DNA from 2 places in the Streptomyces sp. NBC_01525 genome. Region 1 is predicted to be linked to the other one. Evidence: riboswitches for the same ligand, from Rfam matches in the RefSeq annotation. Region 1 holds a riboswitch; the other holds the start of a gene.

Region 1 (8,336 bases):
GCCGGTCGGGACGGTGAGGCCGGTCCTCGCGATCCGGCGGACGGAAGCGCCGCGTCCGGGGGTGCCTCGGGCGGCGGGAGCAGCGCGGGTGGGCGGCCGGACGGGGCGGTGGAGGGCGGCGACGGCGGGGAACCGCCGATGACCGGTCGCCAGCGGCTGCGCGCCGGTCTGTGGCCGCCGCGGCTGACCCGTGCTCAACTGATCGTCGCGGTGCTGCTGTTCATTCTCGGCCTGGGACTGGCGATTCAGGTACGTTCCACGAGTGACAGCAGCGCGCTACGCGGTGCGCGCCAGGAGGATCTGGTACGCATCCTGGACGAACTGGATAACCGCTCGCAGCGGTTGACGGATGAACAGCGGCGCCTGGAGGGGCAGAAGACCGAGCTGGAGAACAGCTCGGACCAGGCCGAGGAGGCGCGTAAGCAGACCGTGGAGAAGGAACAGCAGCTGGGCGTGCTGGCCGGGACCGTCGCGGCCCAGGGGCCCGGCATCAACCTGACCATCAACGACCCGACGCACTCCGTGGAGGCGGACAAGCTGCTCGACACGATCCAGGAGCTGCGTGCCGCGGGTGCCGAGGCGATTCAGGTGGACGACGTCCGTATTGTTGCGAACAGTTACCTCTCGGATGTCCGCGGCGGAGTGGAGATCGACGGCAAGAGGGTCACGCAGCCGTACCGTTTCAAGGTCATCGGGAAGCCGCAGGATCTGGAGCCGGCGCTCAACATCCCCGGTGGTGTGGTGCAGACTCTGGAAAAGGAGCAGGCCACGGTGGGTGTCACGGGTGAGCAGAAGATCATCGTGGACGCCTTGCGAGAGGCGAAGCGGCCTGACTACGCTCGGTCGTCATCGCAGTGAGAGAGACGCGTATGGGGATGGCCCGGGAAGGGCATGAGGTAGCGGGGGGTCGACGCACCGTGTATGGGGCGTGTGAGGGAAACTGTCTGGAGGCCGCGGACGTTCACAGGATGTCCGGATCGGCCGGTGTGTGCATCGAGGGTTCGTCCTGCCCCACGGGCGGGTCTGTTTCGTACAAGGGGAATCGCCCGTGAAGTTGTTTGGAAAGCTGTTCGGCAAGAGTGCACGCCAGGAGGGCGACAGCGGCACGGCGCGGCACCGCGCCCCGCGTCAGCCCGAGGAGGGCGGCGCCGGAGCGGACCGTCCGCTCTTCCGCGATGAGGTCGCGGGTGGTCCCGGGGCGGGTGCTGGTGACCCGTGCGGTGCCGGTCGCATAGGTGCCCAGGGCTCTGCGGCGCCGGGCGCGGAAGGGGCGGCGGGCTCGACCTGCCCGAGGTGTGGTCACCGGAACGCCGAGGTGGGCAAGTTCTGTTCGCAGTGCGGCGCGCCGTTGCGTGCGGGCGCACAGCCCGAGCGCCCGTCCGAGACGACGTCGACGATCTCGATCTCCGGTATCGAGGCGTACGACGGGGAGAGCACGGGGCAGAACCTGAGCCCGTCGCTGTCGCCCGAGGCGCAGGCGGCGGTCGACGCGCTGCCGCTGGGATCCGCGCTGCTGATCGTCCGCCGGGGGCCCAACTCCGGCAGCCGCTTCCTGCTGGACGGCGAGCTGACGACGGCGGGCCGGCATCCGCAGAGCGACATCTTCCTCGACGATGTGACGGTCTCCCGCAGCCATGTGGAGTTCCGCCGCGGTCAGGACGGTGTCTTCACTGTCGCCGACGTCGGCAGCCTCAACGGCACCTACGTCAACCGCGAGCGGATCGACTCCGTCGCTCTGGCCGGCGGTGACGAGGTGCAGATCGGCAAGTACCGCCTGGTCTTCTACCCGAGCCAGCGGGGCGCGGGGATCTGACCGGCCAGGGAAGGCATATGCGCCATACACCGACAGGTGGTGCCGGTTGGTCCGGCACCACCTCCTCGGACGGCAAGCCGGTGAGTATCGGCGCGGTGCTCGGCCTGCTGCGCGAGGAGTTCCCCGAGGTCACGATCTCCAAGATCCGTTTCTTGGAGGCCGAGGGACTCGTCGAGCCGACGCGTACGCCGTCCGGGTACCGCAAATTCACCACCGCCGATGTCCAGCGCCTCGCGAGCGTGCTGCGGATGCAGCGGGACCACTACCTCCCGCTGAAGGTCATCCGTGAGCACCTCGATGCCCAGGAGCGCGGCGAGGAGGTGCCGCTGCCCGCCCCGGCGCCCTCCAGGGACCTGGTGGAGGGCGTCCCCGAGTTGGGCGAGGAGCGGCCCGCGACGGCCCGGATCGGCCGTGCCGAGCTGCTCGCCGCCGCCGAGGTGGACGAGGCCGAGCTGGCCGAGTGGGAGGCGTACGGCCTGCTCACCGCCGATGCGGAGGGCAGCTACGGCGGCGAGGCCGTCGGTATCGCCCGGCTCGTCGCGGATCTCGGCGGTTTCGGGCTCGAACCGCGTCATCTGCGGGCCGTGAAGGCGGCCGCCGAGCGCGAGGCCGGCCTGGTGGAACAGGTCGTGGCGCCGCTGCGGCGGCACCGTAATCCGCAGACCAGGGCGCATGCGGAGGCGACGGCCAGGGAGCTGGCCACCCTCTCCGTGCGGCTGCACGCCGCGCTCGTCGAGAGCGCGCTGCAGGCCCATCTCCGGTGAGCAAATACCTGCCCGACTACCCAAACCTGCCGGGCACGTCCTAGGGTTGCTGTGTGAACGAGCTCGACGTCGTGGGTGTCCGGGTGGAAATGCCTTCCAGCCAACCGATCGTGCTCCTGCGGGAGGTGGGAGGCGATCGTTACCTGCCCATTTGGATCGGGCCGGGGGAGGCCACCGCCATCGCCTTCGCCCAGCAGGGCATGGTCCCTGCCAGGCCGCTGACGCACGACCTTTTCAAGGATGTGCTGGAAGCGGTGGGCCAGGAGCTGACGCAGGTCCGCATCACGGATCTGCGTGAGGGGGTGTTCTACGCCGAGCTGGTCTTCGCCAGCGGGGTGGAGGTCAGTGCACGACCGTCCGACGCGATAGCGCTGGCGCTGCGCACCGGTACGCCGATCTTCGGCACCGATGGTGTGCTGGACGACGCGGGCATCGCCATTCCGGACGAGCAGGAGGACGAGGTGGAGAAGTTCCGCGAGTTCCTCGACCAGATCTCACCCGAGGACTTCGGCACCAACAGCCAGTGACAGCGGCCGGTGGCGGCGCTCTAGTGGGCGCCGCAAGGAACCGGCCATCAGCTGACGTTTTCGGCCAACCAGCTACGCCTTCCCCGTCTCGGGGTACGAGAAACCACTCGTGGGGTGATTATCACTCGGCGCGGCGAGCGCGGCGATCGTTGACGCACCCCGAGTGACTGCATACCGTCGATATGGCAGGTCCCGTCCGGGACGTGGAGGACGGAGGGCGGCGTGGCAATCACCGGTGACGGTACGGCGGAGGGGGCGTTGCCGCTCCCTTCGGGCATGGTGGCGGACCGTGCCCCGGTACAGGCCGCCGCGGTGTCGGCGGAGCGTGGAACGGCGGTCATCGGTTACCGAGGACCGACCGCGTGTGCGGCCGCGGGCATCACTTACCGGCAGCTCGACTACTGGGCGCGTACCGGCCTGGTGGAGCCGAGCGTCCGCCCGGCGTACGGCTCGGGGACCCAGCGGCTCTACAGCTTCCGGGACGTCGTCGTTCTGAAGATCGTCAAGCGGCTGCTGGACACGGGCGTGTCGCTCCAGAACATCCGCACCGCCGTGCAGCACCTGCGCTCCCGGGGCCTGGCCGATCTGACGCGGATGACGCTGATGAGCGACGGCGCGACGGTCTATGAATGCACCTCCCCGGATCAGGTGGTCGATCTCCTCCAGGGCGGTCAGGGCGTCTTCGGCATCGCCATCGGCGTGGTGTGGCGGGACGTGGAGAGCACGTTGTCCCAGCTGCACGGTGAGCGGGTGGACACGGGCGAGACCCTGGTCGGGCAGAACCCGCACGACGAGCTGGCCCGGCGGCGCAACCGCGCGGGCTGAGCCCCGGCCGCCTCCGGGCGGCCTTCGCCGGACGTTCCGGCCCTGCTCGGGGCCGATTGTCAGTGGTATGCGGCAGCATCGGTCGTGTGAGACGTGTGCCGACGATTCTGCATCTCGACATGGATGCGTTCTTCGCGGCCGCCGAGCAGGCGGCCAAGCCCAGCCTGCGCGGTAAGCCGGTGGTCGTGGGCGGGATTGGGCCGCGCGGCGTCGTCTCGACCGCGTCGTACGAGGCACGGGTCTTCGGGGTCCGGTCGGCGATGCCGACAGCTCAGGCACGCAGGCTGTGCCCCAACGCCGCCTATCTCAGTCCGCGCTTCTCCGTCTACCGGCAGGTCAGCGACAGCGTCATGGAGCTGCTGCACGGGCTGTCGCCGCTGGTCGAGCCGTTGAGTCTGGACGAGGCGTTCGTCGACCTGGAGGCGGGCGGCGTCGCGGCCGACTCCGCCGCCGCCCGCGCGGTCGGCGAGCAGCTGCGGCGCGACATCAGGGCTGTCACGGGGCTGACGGGCTCGGTGGGGCTGGCCGGGGCCAAGATGCTCGCCAAGATCGCATCGGAGGCGGCCAAGCCGGACGGTCTGCGGATCATCGAGCCGGGCACCGAGCGGGAGCTGCTGGGACCGATGACCGTCCGCACCCTGCCGGGTGTCGGACCGGCGACGGCCGAGGCACTGCGCCGGGCGGGGATCACGACCGTCGCGGAGACCGCCGAGGCGGGGGAGGCGGAGCTGGTGCGGCTGCTGGGGAGGGCGCACGGGGCGGGGCTGTACGCGATGGCGCTGGGCCGGGACGACCGGCCGGTCGTCGCCGAGCGGGACGCGAAGTCGGTGTCGGTGGAGGACACCTTCGAGGTCGACCTCACCGACCGCACCCGGGTGCGCAACGAGCTGGTGCGGCTGGCGGAGCGGTGCGTGCAGCGGCTGCGAGCCGCCGGTCGCTCCGGCCGCACGGTCGTGATCAAGGTACGGAACTACGACTTCTCGACCCTGACGCGGTCGGAGACGCTGCGCGGGCCCACCGATGACCCGGCGGTGGTGCGGGAGGCGGTGATCCGCCTGCTGGGCCTGGTGGACACCACGGGCGGGGTGCGGCTGCTGGGGGTGGGGGTGAGCGGGCTGGCCGACTTCACGCAGGAGGATCTGTTCGCCCAGCTGGCCACGGAGCGGGAGGCCGTCGAAGCGGCTCAGCTGGCCCTGGGGGCGGCCGCGGGGGACGAGGAGCGGGGCGGGGCGGAGCCGGAGGAGGCGCGGCCGCGGCGCTGGCATCCCGGGCTGGACGTCGTCCATGACGAGTACGGCGCCGGATGGGTGCAGGGCAGCGGGGTGGGGCGAGTGACGGTGCGCTTCGAGCAGCCGTGGTCGGCGCCGGGGCGGGTCCGGACCTTCGCCGTGGACGATCCGGCGCTACGGCCCGGGGAGCCGTTGCCGCTGGTGGGTGGCGCGCCGATGGCGGGTCCCGTAGGGGGTGAGGCAGCGCCGGTCATGGGCGGAGAGAGCGGGCCGAGCGGGATATCCGGTCGCCCGATATCCGGCGGTCCGGAGTCGGACGACCCGGAATCGGGCCCCCTGGAGTCGGGCCGGGCGGAGCCGGGTCACCAGGAGCCGGATTGCCCGGAGCCTGACCGGGCAGGGGCGTCACCCGATGGCGAGCCCGTACGTGGGGCGGCTTCCCCCGGCCCGTCGACGATCTCCTCCTCGGGAGGTGCCTGCCGCGGCTCGTAACCCATCGGCCGGGCGCAGAACGTCGGGCTGTGTATCTGGGACGGCCGTCAGCCGTCCGACCCCGCGACGTTGCCGAAGTTCTTGTCGGCAGGGGGACGGTCGACGTCCCCCGGGGAGGTGATGTCCAGCCGGTAGTGGTGGTAGAGCTGGAGTTCCTGCTCGGGGGAGAGGTGGCGGCCGACGCCGAAGTCGGGGGCGTCCTTGATCAGCTTGCGGTCGTAGGGGATGTGCAGGGCGTCGTCGACCAGGCGGCTCGGCTCCAGGGGGACGAAGGCATCGCGGCTGAAAAGACCGGTGCGCACTGCCGCCCATTCGGGTTCGCCGGTCGCGTCGTCGAGGTAGACCTCGTCCACGGTGCCGATCTTGGCGCCCTGGCGGTCGTATGCCTTGCGGCCGATCAGGCTCCGCGGGTCGATATCGGTTTGCACGGCCCCTCCAACTGGTCGCAACTGCCTTGTGACACCTACCAAACGGCACATTTCGTATGTCGGCCACTCGAAGGATCCCCCAGATGACGCGCTGGTAGGCTGGCAAATGGCCGCTGATCCCGTGCGGGAGAGTCCACGTCGTTCGCGGCGCGGACGCCGAAGGAGCAAATCCTCCCCGGAAACTCTCAGGCACACGTACCGCTCGGACGAGGTCACTCTGGAAAGCAGGGCGGGCCACGGACGACGCAGCGCCGGAACCCCTCCTCACCGACGGTGAAAGCCGGGCCGCAGCGGTGGGCCGGTGAAGCTCTCAGGTTGAGATGACAGAGGGGGAGGCCGTCCGGGCACCAGCGCCGTGTGCCCCTCGTAGGTCGTTGAGACCAGGAGGCCCCGCAGATGACCACCAATCGCATCCCCCTGACCGAGCTGGAGCGCGGTACGCCCTTCGCGCACCGGCACATCGGTCCGGATCATGAGGCGCAGGCGAAGATGCTCGCGCAGGTCGGATTCGGTTCGCTGGACGAGCTGACCGCGGCCGCCGTGCCCGATGTGATCAAGAGTGCCCAGGCGCTGGGGCTCCCGCAGGGCCGTTCGGAGGCGGACGTCCTCGCCGAGCTGCGCGCCCTCGCCCAGCGCAACCAGGTCCTGTCGTCCATGATCGGCCTCGGCTACCACGGCACGTTCACGCCGCCGGTGATCCTGCGCAACGTCATGGAGAACCCCGCCTGGTACACGGCGTACACCCCGTACCAGCCGGAGATTTCGCAGGGTCGGCTGGAGGCGCTGCTGAACTTCCAGACGATGGTCGCCGACCTCACCGGCCTGCCCACCTCGGGCGCGTCGCTCCTCGACGAGGGCACCGCGGCCGCCGAGGCCATGGCGCTCTCCCGGCGGGTCGGCAAGGTCAAGCAGGGCGTCTTCCTCGTCGACGCCGACTGCCTGCCGCAGACCATCGCCGTCATCAAGACGCGCGCCGAACCCACCGGCGTCGAGGTCGTCGTCGCCGACCTCGTTGACGGCATCCCGGCGGAGATCGCCGAGCGCGGCGTTTTCGGTGTGCTGCTGCAGTACCCCGGGGCGTCCGGCGCGGTCCGCGACCCCCGCGCGGTCATCGCGCAGGCTCAGGAGCTGGGCGCCGTCGTCACCGTCGCCGCCGACCTGCTGGCCCTGACCCTCCTCACCTCGCCGGGCGAGTTGGGCGCCGACATCGCGGTGGGCACCACCCAGCGCTTCGGCGTCCCGATGGGCTTCGGCGGCCCGCACGCCGGATTCATGGCCGTACGCGAGAAGTTCGCCCGGAGCCTGCCCGGCCGCCTGGTCGGTGTCTCGGTCGACGCCGACGGCGCCAAGGCGTACCGCCTCGCCCTGCAGACCCGTGAGCAGCACATCCGCCGTGAGAAGGCCACCAGCAACATCTGCACCGCGCAGGTGCTGCTCGCTGTCATGGCCGGAATGTATGCGGTCTACCACGGCCCGGACGGGCTGGCCGCCATCGCCTGCCGTACCCACCGCTACGCCACGGTCCTCGCCGAGGGCCTGAAGGCCGGTGGCGTGGAGCTGCTGCACGGCGCGTACTTCGACACCCTGACCGCCCGGGTACCGGGACGGGCCGTCGACGTCGTCGCCGCGGCCCGGGACGCCGGTGTCAACCTCCGCCAGGTCGACGCGGACCACGTCGGCATCGCCTGCGACGAGACCACCGGCCGGGCGCAGCTCGCCGCCGTCTGGCGCGCCTTCGGCGTCTCCGGCGATGTCGAGCAGCTGGACGCGGTGGCCGCCGATGCGCTGCCCGAGGGCCTGCTGCGCACCGACGGCTACCTCACCCACCCCGTCTTCCACCAGCACCGTTCCGAGACCGCGATGCTGCGCTACCTGCGCCGCCTGTCCGACAAGGACTACGCGCTCGACCGCGGCATGATCCCGCTCGGCTCCTGCACGATGAAGCTGAACGCGACGACGGAGATGGAGCCGGTCACCTGGCCGGAGTTCGGGCAGCTGCACCCCTTCGCCCCCGCCGAGCAGGCGCAGGGCTACCTCACGCTGATCCAGGAGCTGGAGGAGCGGCTGGCCGCCGTCACCGGCTACGACAAGGTCTCCCTCCAGCCGAACGCCGGATCCCAGGGCGAGCTGGCCGGTCTGCTGGCGGTGCGTGCGTACCACCGCGCCAACGGCGACGAGCAGCGCACCGTCTGCCTCATCCCGTCGTCGGCGCACGGCACCAACGCCGCGAGCGCCGTGATGGCCGGGATGAAGGTCGT
Region 2 (8,336 bases), 4.4 Mb from region 1:
TGGGGCGGCTGGATGCCGACACCCAGGAAGCTCAGCGCCGCCTCGAAGAGGATGTTGGAGGGGATCAGCAGCGTCGAGTAGACGACGATCGGGCCGACGAGGTTGGGCAGCAGTTCGCGGAAGAGGATGAACGGGCCGCGCGCGCCCATGCCGCGCGCCGCGTCGACGAACTCCCGCTCCCGCAGTGACAGCGTCTGTGCCCGCACGATGCGGCCCATGTACGGCCAGTTGAAGAAGCCGATCACGAAGATCAGCACGGAGAGGTGGAGCGGCAGTCCGGTGAGGCCGAAAGCGCCCCCCTGGAGCGAGGCGGAAATCGCGATGGCGAACAGCAACAGCGGGAACGCCAGGAAGACATCCATCAGCCGGCTGATCACCGCGTCGACGCGCCCGCGGTAGAAACCGGCGATCACGCCCATGACCGTGCCGATCGCCACCGACAGCACAGTGGCGCCGAAGGCGACGATCAGCGAGACCCAGGAGCCCTCCAGCACCCGGGCGAGCAGATCGCGGCCGAACTTCGGGTCCACACCCAGCGGATGATCGCCGCTCATGCCGCCCAGGTCGCCCTTGGGAAGCGTGGTGTTGGGGTCGATCAGCGACTGGTTGGGGCTGTCGGGGTCGAGACCGAGCAGTGCCTGGAGCGGGCGGGAGAGCGCGGCAACGGCGATGAGCAGGATGACAACGATGGCACCGGCCACCGCGACCTTGTCGCGCCGGAAGCGCAGCAGCGCGATGCGGCCCAGCGAGCGGCCTTCGATCCGCTTGCCCTCCACGCCCTTCAGCACCGCTTCCGGCTGCGTCTGGGCAGCCGCGCCGGTGGTCTCGATCGGTGCGGTCACAGTGCCTTTGACCCCTCTCGGCCGACGGTGGCCGGCCTCACGCCCCGCCGCGCTCGCGGCCTGGTCCCCATCGCCGCCGCACGCCCTCGTACGGATGCACGGAACGTTCGCCACGCGAAACGTCGCGCGTTCACCTGGCAGGTGTCCGGATGGTGTTCGTACACAGGGCCGATGCCCTGCTGCCGGAGTCTTCATCCGATTCGCGATCACTCACCAGCCCCCAAGGTGAATGGATGCGCAACTGTGATGTGGTCCACAAGTCTCCGCTATGCGGACGGAATGGACGTCTGAGCGGAGAATTCCGTGGCGGGAAAACGCCCGTCAACTTACGGGCAAACAGGGCAATTGGGGGCGCCGTGCCCGAGGCGGCGCAACTCCGGGGCGGCCCGGTGGGCGCGCCGCCGGGTCAGTAGGGGCGCGGGTAGCCGTACCCGGGGGCGGGCGGCTGCACCGGGGTGCCATAGCCCTCACGATCGAAGAAGGGGCGCGCGCAGGCCCGCATCCACATGCCGACCGGGTCGTACTCGTCGTTCATCGCGACGGTCGAGACGGGCAGCCCGTCCGGGACCGCGCCGATCGACTGCTGGATCATCAACCGGGCGGCGTCCACGCCCTGTTGGCCCGCGTCGTAGAGGTCCAGGCCGAGGGCGAGGTACGGCGCGCCGAGGGCGGGCTGCACCCAGGCGCGGCGCAACGACCGTACGGCGGGCGTGCGGTGGGCGTTCTGTGCGAGGAGGGCGTAGAACTGCGGGAGGTCGATGACCGGTTCGGTGATGCGCAGCGGTCCGGCGGGCAGCCGGTCGAGGCCGCCGGCGATGCGGCGCAGATCCAGCCAGGGGATGCCGACGCCGCCGCCGGGGGCGTGCGGATTCAGCCACAGGCCCCACCGGTCGGGGAAGAGGGCGGCGGCGATCTCGACACCGGTGACCAACTCGTGGTCGCGGTTCCAGCCGGAGGCGGCCAACTCGGGTGCGGAGGTGACGCAGGGCGCGTAGCCCAGGCCGTCGACCTCCATGTTCCCGTACTGCGCGTCGGGCATCCCGGCGCGGCCGTGCCAGAGCAGCATCCAGACCTGACCGGCGGCGAGCGCGTGCAGCAGCGCTTCGTAGGCGTCGTAGCGGCCGGGCGTGACCTGCCCCAGCATCTGCTCGACCCGGCCTGCCGCCGCTCCCTGATGCGCACCCGCGCTCACGTGGTCCGTCCCTTCTCCGGCGGCCGTGTGGGGTACGTCCGCCCGTCGTCCGTCCAGCTTACGAGTGGTCCCGGGAGTAGAAGGGCCGTACGCGCGCACCCATCCAGTCGGCGACCGGATCGCCCTGGGCGACGTCCAGCAGCACCAACTGGACGGGCCAGGCCACCGGAACCGCGCCGAGCGCGCGCCCCAGGGCCGTGAGGGCCACCTCGCGGGTGGCGTCGTCGAAGGGGTCGGCGAGGGTGGCGTCGATCTCCACGCCGACGAAGAGCGCGGGCGTGTCGCCCTCCACACTTGCCAGGGCGCGACGGGCAGTTCGGACAATTCCAACGCCGGAGAACTCCAGCCCGGCGGCCGCGAGGAAGTCCACCGGCTCCTCCTGCCAGTCCGGCTCGAAGAGCCGCACCCGGCCGCCGAGGGGCGCAGGCATCCCGGGCACCGCCTCCCGGCACAGCTCGGCCACCGCGGGCGCGGGCAGCGTGGTGCCGACCGTGCCGCCGGGGTTGACGGCGATACCGAGCAGCGGCGGCAGCCCGCGGGCGAACTCCTGCGCCGGGGCGACGGTGAAGGCCATGTGCGTGCCGACGGTCCGCAGGAACTCCTGCTCGGAGCTGAACACCGGGACGTACGCCGCGTCGTCGATCTGGACGGTGGGCAGATCCAGGCCCCGGCCACCGGGGCCCGCGGCGTCCGGACCGCCGCCGTTGGGCAGCGGCACCCACACCCGGCTGCGGCCCAGCACCTCCACGATCCGGCCGCCCGCGCCGGGGTGGCCGACCGAGGCCCCGAGGACCTCTTCGAGTGCGTTGGCGGGCCACGCCAGTTGCGGTATTCCCTGCTCGATCCCCTGCTCGGGAAAGTTCATGTCCATCCATCCGCTTCCGTACCGCGCGCTCTGGCCGACGAGCCTAGACGAGTGGCGGCGGCGCCGCGTCCGCCGCCCGGGCCGCGGGCCCTCCCCCGTCGAAGCGGAGCACGCGCAGCCGGTCCGCCGCGGCCCGGTCCAGCAGGACGGCCGAGGCGAAACCCCGGGGCGGGCGGCCCGCCGCCGCGTCCCCGATCAGCCGCCGGGCGGCCGCGCGGTGCCGGGCAAAGGCGTAGCCGGACACCCCGCGCCCGCGCGAGCGCTGGCCGCACCGCGCCACCTCGGGCGGGACGTCGAGCAACAGCAGGTGGGGGCGGCGCCCGCCGCGCCACGCGGCGCGGGCGATCCAGCGGCGCACCCAGGCCTGTGTGCCGCAGTCGTGCACCACCGCGCCCCGGCCCGAGCGCAGCACCCGGCGCAGCCCGAGGTAGTGCGCCACCCGGACGAGTGGCCGGTAGAGGACGTACGGCACCCGGCGCAACCGGCCGCGCTCCCAGCGCGCGCGCACGTCCTGGGAGTCGACGCGGTGGACGGGCGCGCCCCCGTCGTCGGCCGCCGGTACGACGCGGTGCATCAGGGTGCTCTTGCCACTGCCGGGCAGCCCGGAGACGACGACCACGGCACCCGCGGGGAAGCGGAGTTCGGGCGGGAGCGTGGCGGTGGGGCGGGCGCGGAGGTCGGTGACGGCGGGGGTGGAGGGGGACGCGGCGGGGGCGCAGCCCGGGGCCGGGACGCCGCCCGATCCCGAAGTGCCGCCCGGAGCCGGGCCCGAGGTGCCGCCCGGAGCCGGGGCATCGCCGGAGCCCGGGCCGCCCGCCGAGCCCGGGGCATCGTCCGAGCCCGGGGCATCGTCCGACCTCCGCCCCGCCCGCGCCCCCCAAGGCGTGCGCGGGCCCCAAGGCGTGCGCGGGCCCGGCACCAGCCCGGACGGCGCGGCGCCCCCGCCCCCCGGTGTGGCCGTGCGCGCGGCTTCGCTCTGCACCGTGATCGCCCCTCCCCGTTCGGCGGGGCCGGGCGGCGGCCCGCCCCCATCCCCCGCACAGTGTCAAGGAAAGGTAATGCCCTTCACGGCATGGGGCGTTCCGGTGCCATGGCATCCGGGGCGCACGGGGCCACGCGAGCTGGGGCGGGGCCGGGCGGAGGCGCTCCGTCCGGTCCGTCCCGTGGGTTCCGGGCCGGGGCTCCTACGTGCGGCGTTCCCATGCAATGATGTCGGCGCCACGTGCACTCCTGTGTTCCGCCGTGCACGGTCAACTCCATACCGGCCGCTTGAATCCGCGCGGGAGAGTCCCCGGCCGCACGCCGGGGCGCCGAAGGAGCAAGTCCTCCCTTGAATCTCTCAGGCCCCTATACCGCGCGGGCGAGGCAGATCTGAAAAGCGAGCCGCGGCCCGGTCCGGGAGCGGCTCCACCCAAGGTGCAAACCGGCCCGTTCGCGGGATTCCGGTGAACCTCTCAGGTTCCGATGACAGATGGGGAGACATGTCCTCTCATCCTGTCCGGGAGCCCACTATGACCGATGCCCCCCGCCGCACCGCGCTCGACGCCGTCCACCGCGCGCTGGGCGCGACCATGACCGACTTCGCCGGCTGGGACATGCCTCTGCGCTACGCCAGCGAGCGTGACGAGCACGTCGCCGTCCGCACCCGCGCCGGTCTCTTCGACCTCTCCCACATGGGCGAGATCACCGTCACCGGCCCGCGCGCGGCCGACCTCCTCGACCATGCGCTGGTCGGCAACATCGGCTCCGTGAAGCCGGGCCGCGCCCGCTACACCATGATCTGCCAGGAGGACGGCGGCATCCTCGACGACCTGATCGTCTACCGCCTGGGCGAGCAGGAGTACCTGGTCGTCGCCAACGCCTCCAACGCGCAGACCGTCCTGGACGCGCTGACCGCCCGGGCCGGCGGCTTCGACGCCGCGATCCGCGACGACCGCAACGCCTACGCGCTCCTGGCCGTGCAGGGCCCGGAGTCCCCCGGCATCCTCAAGGCCGTCACCGACGCCGACCTGGACGGGCTGAAGTACTACGCCGGGCTGCCCGGCACGGTCGCCGGGGTGCCCGCGCTCATCGCCCGTACGGGATACACCGGCGAGGACGGCTTCGAGCTGTTCGTACGGCCGGAGGACGCGGCCGCGCTCTGGGAGGCGCTGCTGGCGGCGGGCAAGGACGTGGGTCTGGTGCCGTGCGGTCTGTCCTGCCGCGACACGCTGCGCCTGGAGGCGGGCATGCCGCTCTACGGCCATGAGCTGACGACGGCGACCACGCCGTTCGACGCGGGTCTGGGCCGGGTCGTGAAGTTCGAGAAGACGTCCAACGGCGGCGCCTTCGTCGGCCGCGCCGCGCTGGAGGCGGCCGCCGCGCGCGCCGAGGAGCAGCCGCCGCGCACGCTCGTCGGCCTGATCGCCGAGGGCCGCCGGGTGCCGCGGGCGGGCTACGCGGTGGTCGATGCCGCGGGCACCGTCATCGGCGAGGTGACCTCCGGGGCGCCGTCGCCCACCCTCGGCAAGCCGGTCGCGATGGCGTACGTCGACGCCGCGCACGCCGCCCCCGGCACCGAAGGCGTCAAGGTCGACATCCGTGGCAGCCACGAGCCGTACGAGGTCGTCGCGCTGCCCTTCTACAAGCGGGAGAAGTAGCCCCGTATCCGCATGCGGGCGACGTAGCCCGTAGCGGGACACCTCACCCCGGGTGGGGCCGCCGCGCCGGGCCGGTGCGGCCCGGCCGCCACCGGTGTGTCTCACTGTGCAAGACCCCTTTCACCACCACACCCTCGCGTACAGGAGAATCGACCCATGAGCAACCCCCAGCACCTGCGCTACAGCAAGGAGCACGAGTGGCTGTCGGACGCCGAGGGCGGCGTCTCGACGGTCGGCATCACCGAGCACGCGGCGAACGCGCTCGGCGATGTCGTCTACGTGGAGCTCCCGGCGGTCGGCACCACGATCACGGCAGGCGAGACCTGCGGTGAGCTGGAGTCGACCAAGTCGGTCAGCGATCTCTACGCGCCGGTCGACGGCGAGATCACCGAGGTCAACGAGGGTGTCACCGACGACCCCTCGCTGGTGAACACCGCCCCGTTCGAGGGCGGCTGGCTGTTCAAGGTGAAGGTCACCGCGGAGCCGGGCGACCTGCTCTCCGCGGACGCATACACCGCCTTCACCGCCGGCTGAGTCCGCCACTCGGCCGCCGCCCGTACCGGAAGCGCTCCGCGCCCCCCTGACCCTCCAGGAGAAGACCCATGTCGCTTCTCGACAGCTCCCTCCACGAGCTCGACCCCGACGTCGCCGCCGCCGTCGACGCCGAGCTGCACCGTCAGCAGTCCACCCTCGAAATGATCGCCTCGGAGAACTTCGCTCCGGTCGCCGTCATGGAGGCGCAGGGCTCGGTTCTCACCAACAAGTACGCCGAGGGCTACCCCGGCCGTCGTTACTACGGCGGCTGCGAGCACGTCGATGTGGTCGAGCGGATCGCCATCGACCGCATCAAGGAGCTCTTCGGCGCGGAGGCGGCCAACGTCCAGCCGCACTCCGGTGCGCAGGCCAACGCCGCCGCGATGTTCGCGCTGATCAAGCCGGGCGACACCATCCTGGGCCTGAACCTCGCCCACGGTGGTCACCTCACCCACGGCATGAAGATCAACTTCTCCGGCAAGCTCTACAACGTGGTGCCCTACCACGTCGACGAGAAGACCAGCCTGGTCGACATGGACGAGGTCGAGCGCCTCGCCCGTGAGCACCGCCCGAAGCTGATCGTCGCGGGCTGGTCCGCCTACCCGCGTCAGCTGGACTTCGCCGCCTTCCGCCGGATCGCGGACGAGGTCGGCGCGTACCTGATGGTGGACATGGCGCACTTCGCCGGTCTGGTCGCCACGGGCCTGCACCCCAACCCGGTGCCGTACGCCCACGTCGTCACCACCACCACCCACAAGACCCTGGGCGGTCCGCGCGGCGGCGTGATCCTCTCCACCCAGGAGCTGGCCAAGAAGATCAACTCCGCGGTCTTCCCGGGCCAGCAGGGCGGTCCGCTGGAGCACGTCATCGCGGCGAAGGCGGTCTCCTTCAAGATCGCGGCGTCCGCCGAGTTCAAGGAGCGCCAGCAGCGCACCCTGGACGGCGCCCGCATCCTGGCCGAGCGCCTGGTGCAGCCGGACGTCACCGAGGCGGGCGTCTCGGTCCTGTCCGGCGGCACGGACGTCCACCTCGTCCTGGTCGACCTGCGCAACAGCGAGCTGGACGGCCAGCAGGCCGAGGACCGCCTCCACGAGGTCGGCATCACGGTCAACCGCAACGCTGTCCCGAACGACCCGCGGCCCCCGATGGTCACCTCGGGTCTGCGGATCGGCACCCCGGCGCTGGCCACCCGCGGTTTCGACGCCGACGACTTCCGCGAGGTCGCCGACGTCATCGCCGAGGCGCTGAAGCCGGTCTACGACGCCGAGTCGCTGAAGGCGCGGGTCGCCGCCCTCACCGCGAAGCACCCGCTCTACCCCACTCTCTGAGAGGGGGCGCGCGGCGCACCGCCGCGCGCCGTTTCCTCCGGGCGCCGCACCGCCGGCGCCCGGAGGCGGTACGGGCCACGAGCCCGGGGCCCCGGTCCCGGGCTCGCCGTCTGCCTGCCCGAAGATGCAGAACGATCCGGCGCACAGGCCGTGAAACGGGTGCGGACGGCGGCCGCGTACGCCGGTCGGGCCCGTCCCTCGATCGTTCCGTACGACCCTCCGCGCGGGGAGTCCCGACCGCCCCGGCACCCGCCGTTCCCCGGGCCGACGGCCGCCCTTAGGACCGCGTCCGGCGACCCGCACCGTGTCCGGGTTACGCTCGTCAGCCGGCACCGATACGCCCCGAAACCCGCACCAACCTCCCCGATCCCCCTCCCCGCCCGCACCGCCCCTCACGAGCAGACAAGGGAGTCCGCCACCGTGGCCATCTCCGTCTTCGACCTCTTCTCCATCGGCATCGGCCCCTCCAGCTCCCACACGGTGGGCCCCATGCGCGCGGCCCGGATGTTCGCCGGCCGCCTCAAGAAGGACGGACTGCTCGCCCAGACCGTCTCGGTGCGCGCGGAACTGTTCGGCTCGCTCGGCGCCACCGGCCACGGCCACGGCACCCCCAAGGCCGTCCTGCTCGGCCTGGAGGGGCACTCCCCCCGCACCGTCGACGTGGAGAACGCCGACACCCGCGTCGCCGAGATCCGCGAGAGCGGGCGGCTGCGCCTGCTGGCGGCCGAGATAGGGGAGGCCCACGAGATCGCCTTCGACGAGGCGACCCAGCTGATCCTGCACCGCCGCCGCTCCCTGCCGTACCACGCCAACGGCATGACCCTCTTCGCGTACGACGAGCACGGCGCCCCGCTGCTGGAGAAGACGTACTACTCGGTCGGCGGCGGCTTCGTCGTCGACGAGGACGCGGCGGCCGAGGACCGGATCAAGCTCGAC

What was found. A riboswitch is a leader RNA that binds a small molecule or an ion and turns the genes downstream of it on or off. The one in region 1 is predicted to bind glycine.
Region 2: linked by a shared signal. The riboswitch ahead of gcvT (glycine cleavage system aminomethyltransferase GcvT) and the one ahead of gcvP (aminomethyl-transferring glycine dehydrogenase) in region 1 are both predicted to bind glycine.

What each region holds. Positions count from the first base shown of each region.
Region 1 is NZ_CP109397.1:584,755-593,090, reverse strand. Features, by position in the region: gene OG422_RS02645 (DUF881 domain-containing protein) at 1-858, shown strand, start outside; gene OG422_RS02640 (FHA domain-containing protein) at 989-1,813, shown strand; gene OG422_RS02635 (MerR family transcriptional regulator) at 1,831-2,577, shown strand; gene OG422_RS02630 (bifunctional nuclease family protein) at 2,631-3,104, shown strand; gene OG422_RS02625 (MerR family transcriptional regulator) at 3,327-3,929, shown strand; gene OG422_RS02620 (DNA polymerase IV) at 4,016-5,650, shown strand; gene OG422_RS02615 (PRC-barrel domain-containing protein) at 5,698-6,078, opposite strand; glycine riboswitch at 6,193-6,289, shown strand; gene gcvP (aminomethyl-transferring glycine dehydrogenase) at 6,475-8,336, shown strand, end outside.
Region 2 is NZ_CP109397.1:4,944,545-4,952,880, reverse strand. Features, by position in the region: gene OG422_RS22275 (ABC transporter permease) at 1-842, opposite strand, end outside; gene OG422_RS22270 (enhanced serine sensitivity protein SseB C-terminal domain-containing protein) at 1,249-2,034, opposite strand; gene OG422_RS22265 (enhanced serine sensitivity protein SseB) at 2,093-2,899, opposite strand; partial or broken gene OG422_RS22260 (AAA family ATPase) at 2,943-3,677, opposite strand; glycine riboswitch at 4,170-4,264, shown strand; gene gcvT (glycine cleavage system aminomethyltransferase GcvT) at 4,411-5,538, shown strand; gene gcvH (glycine cleavage system protein GcvH) at 5,695-6,072, shown strand; gene glyA (serine hydroxymethyltransferase) at 6,141-7,400, shown strand; gene OG422_RS22240 (L-serine ammonia-lyase) at 7,821-8,336, shown strand, end outside.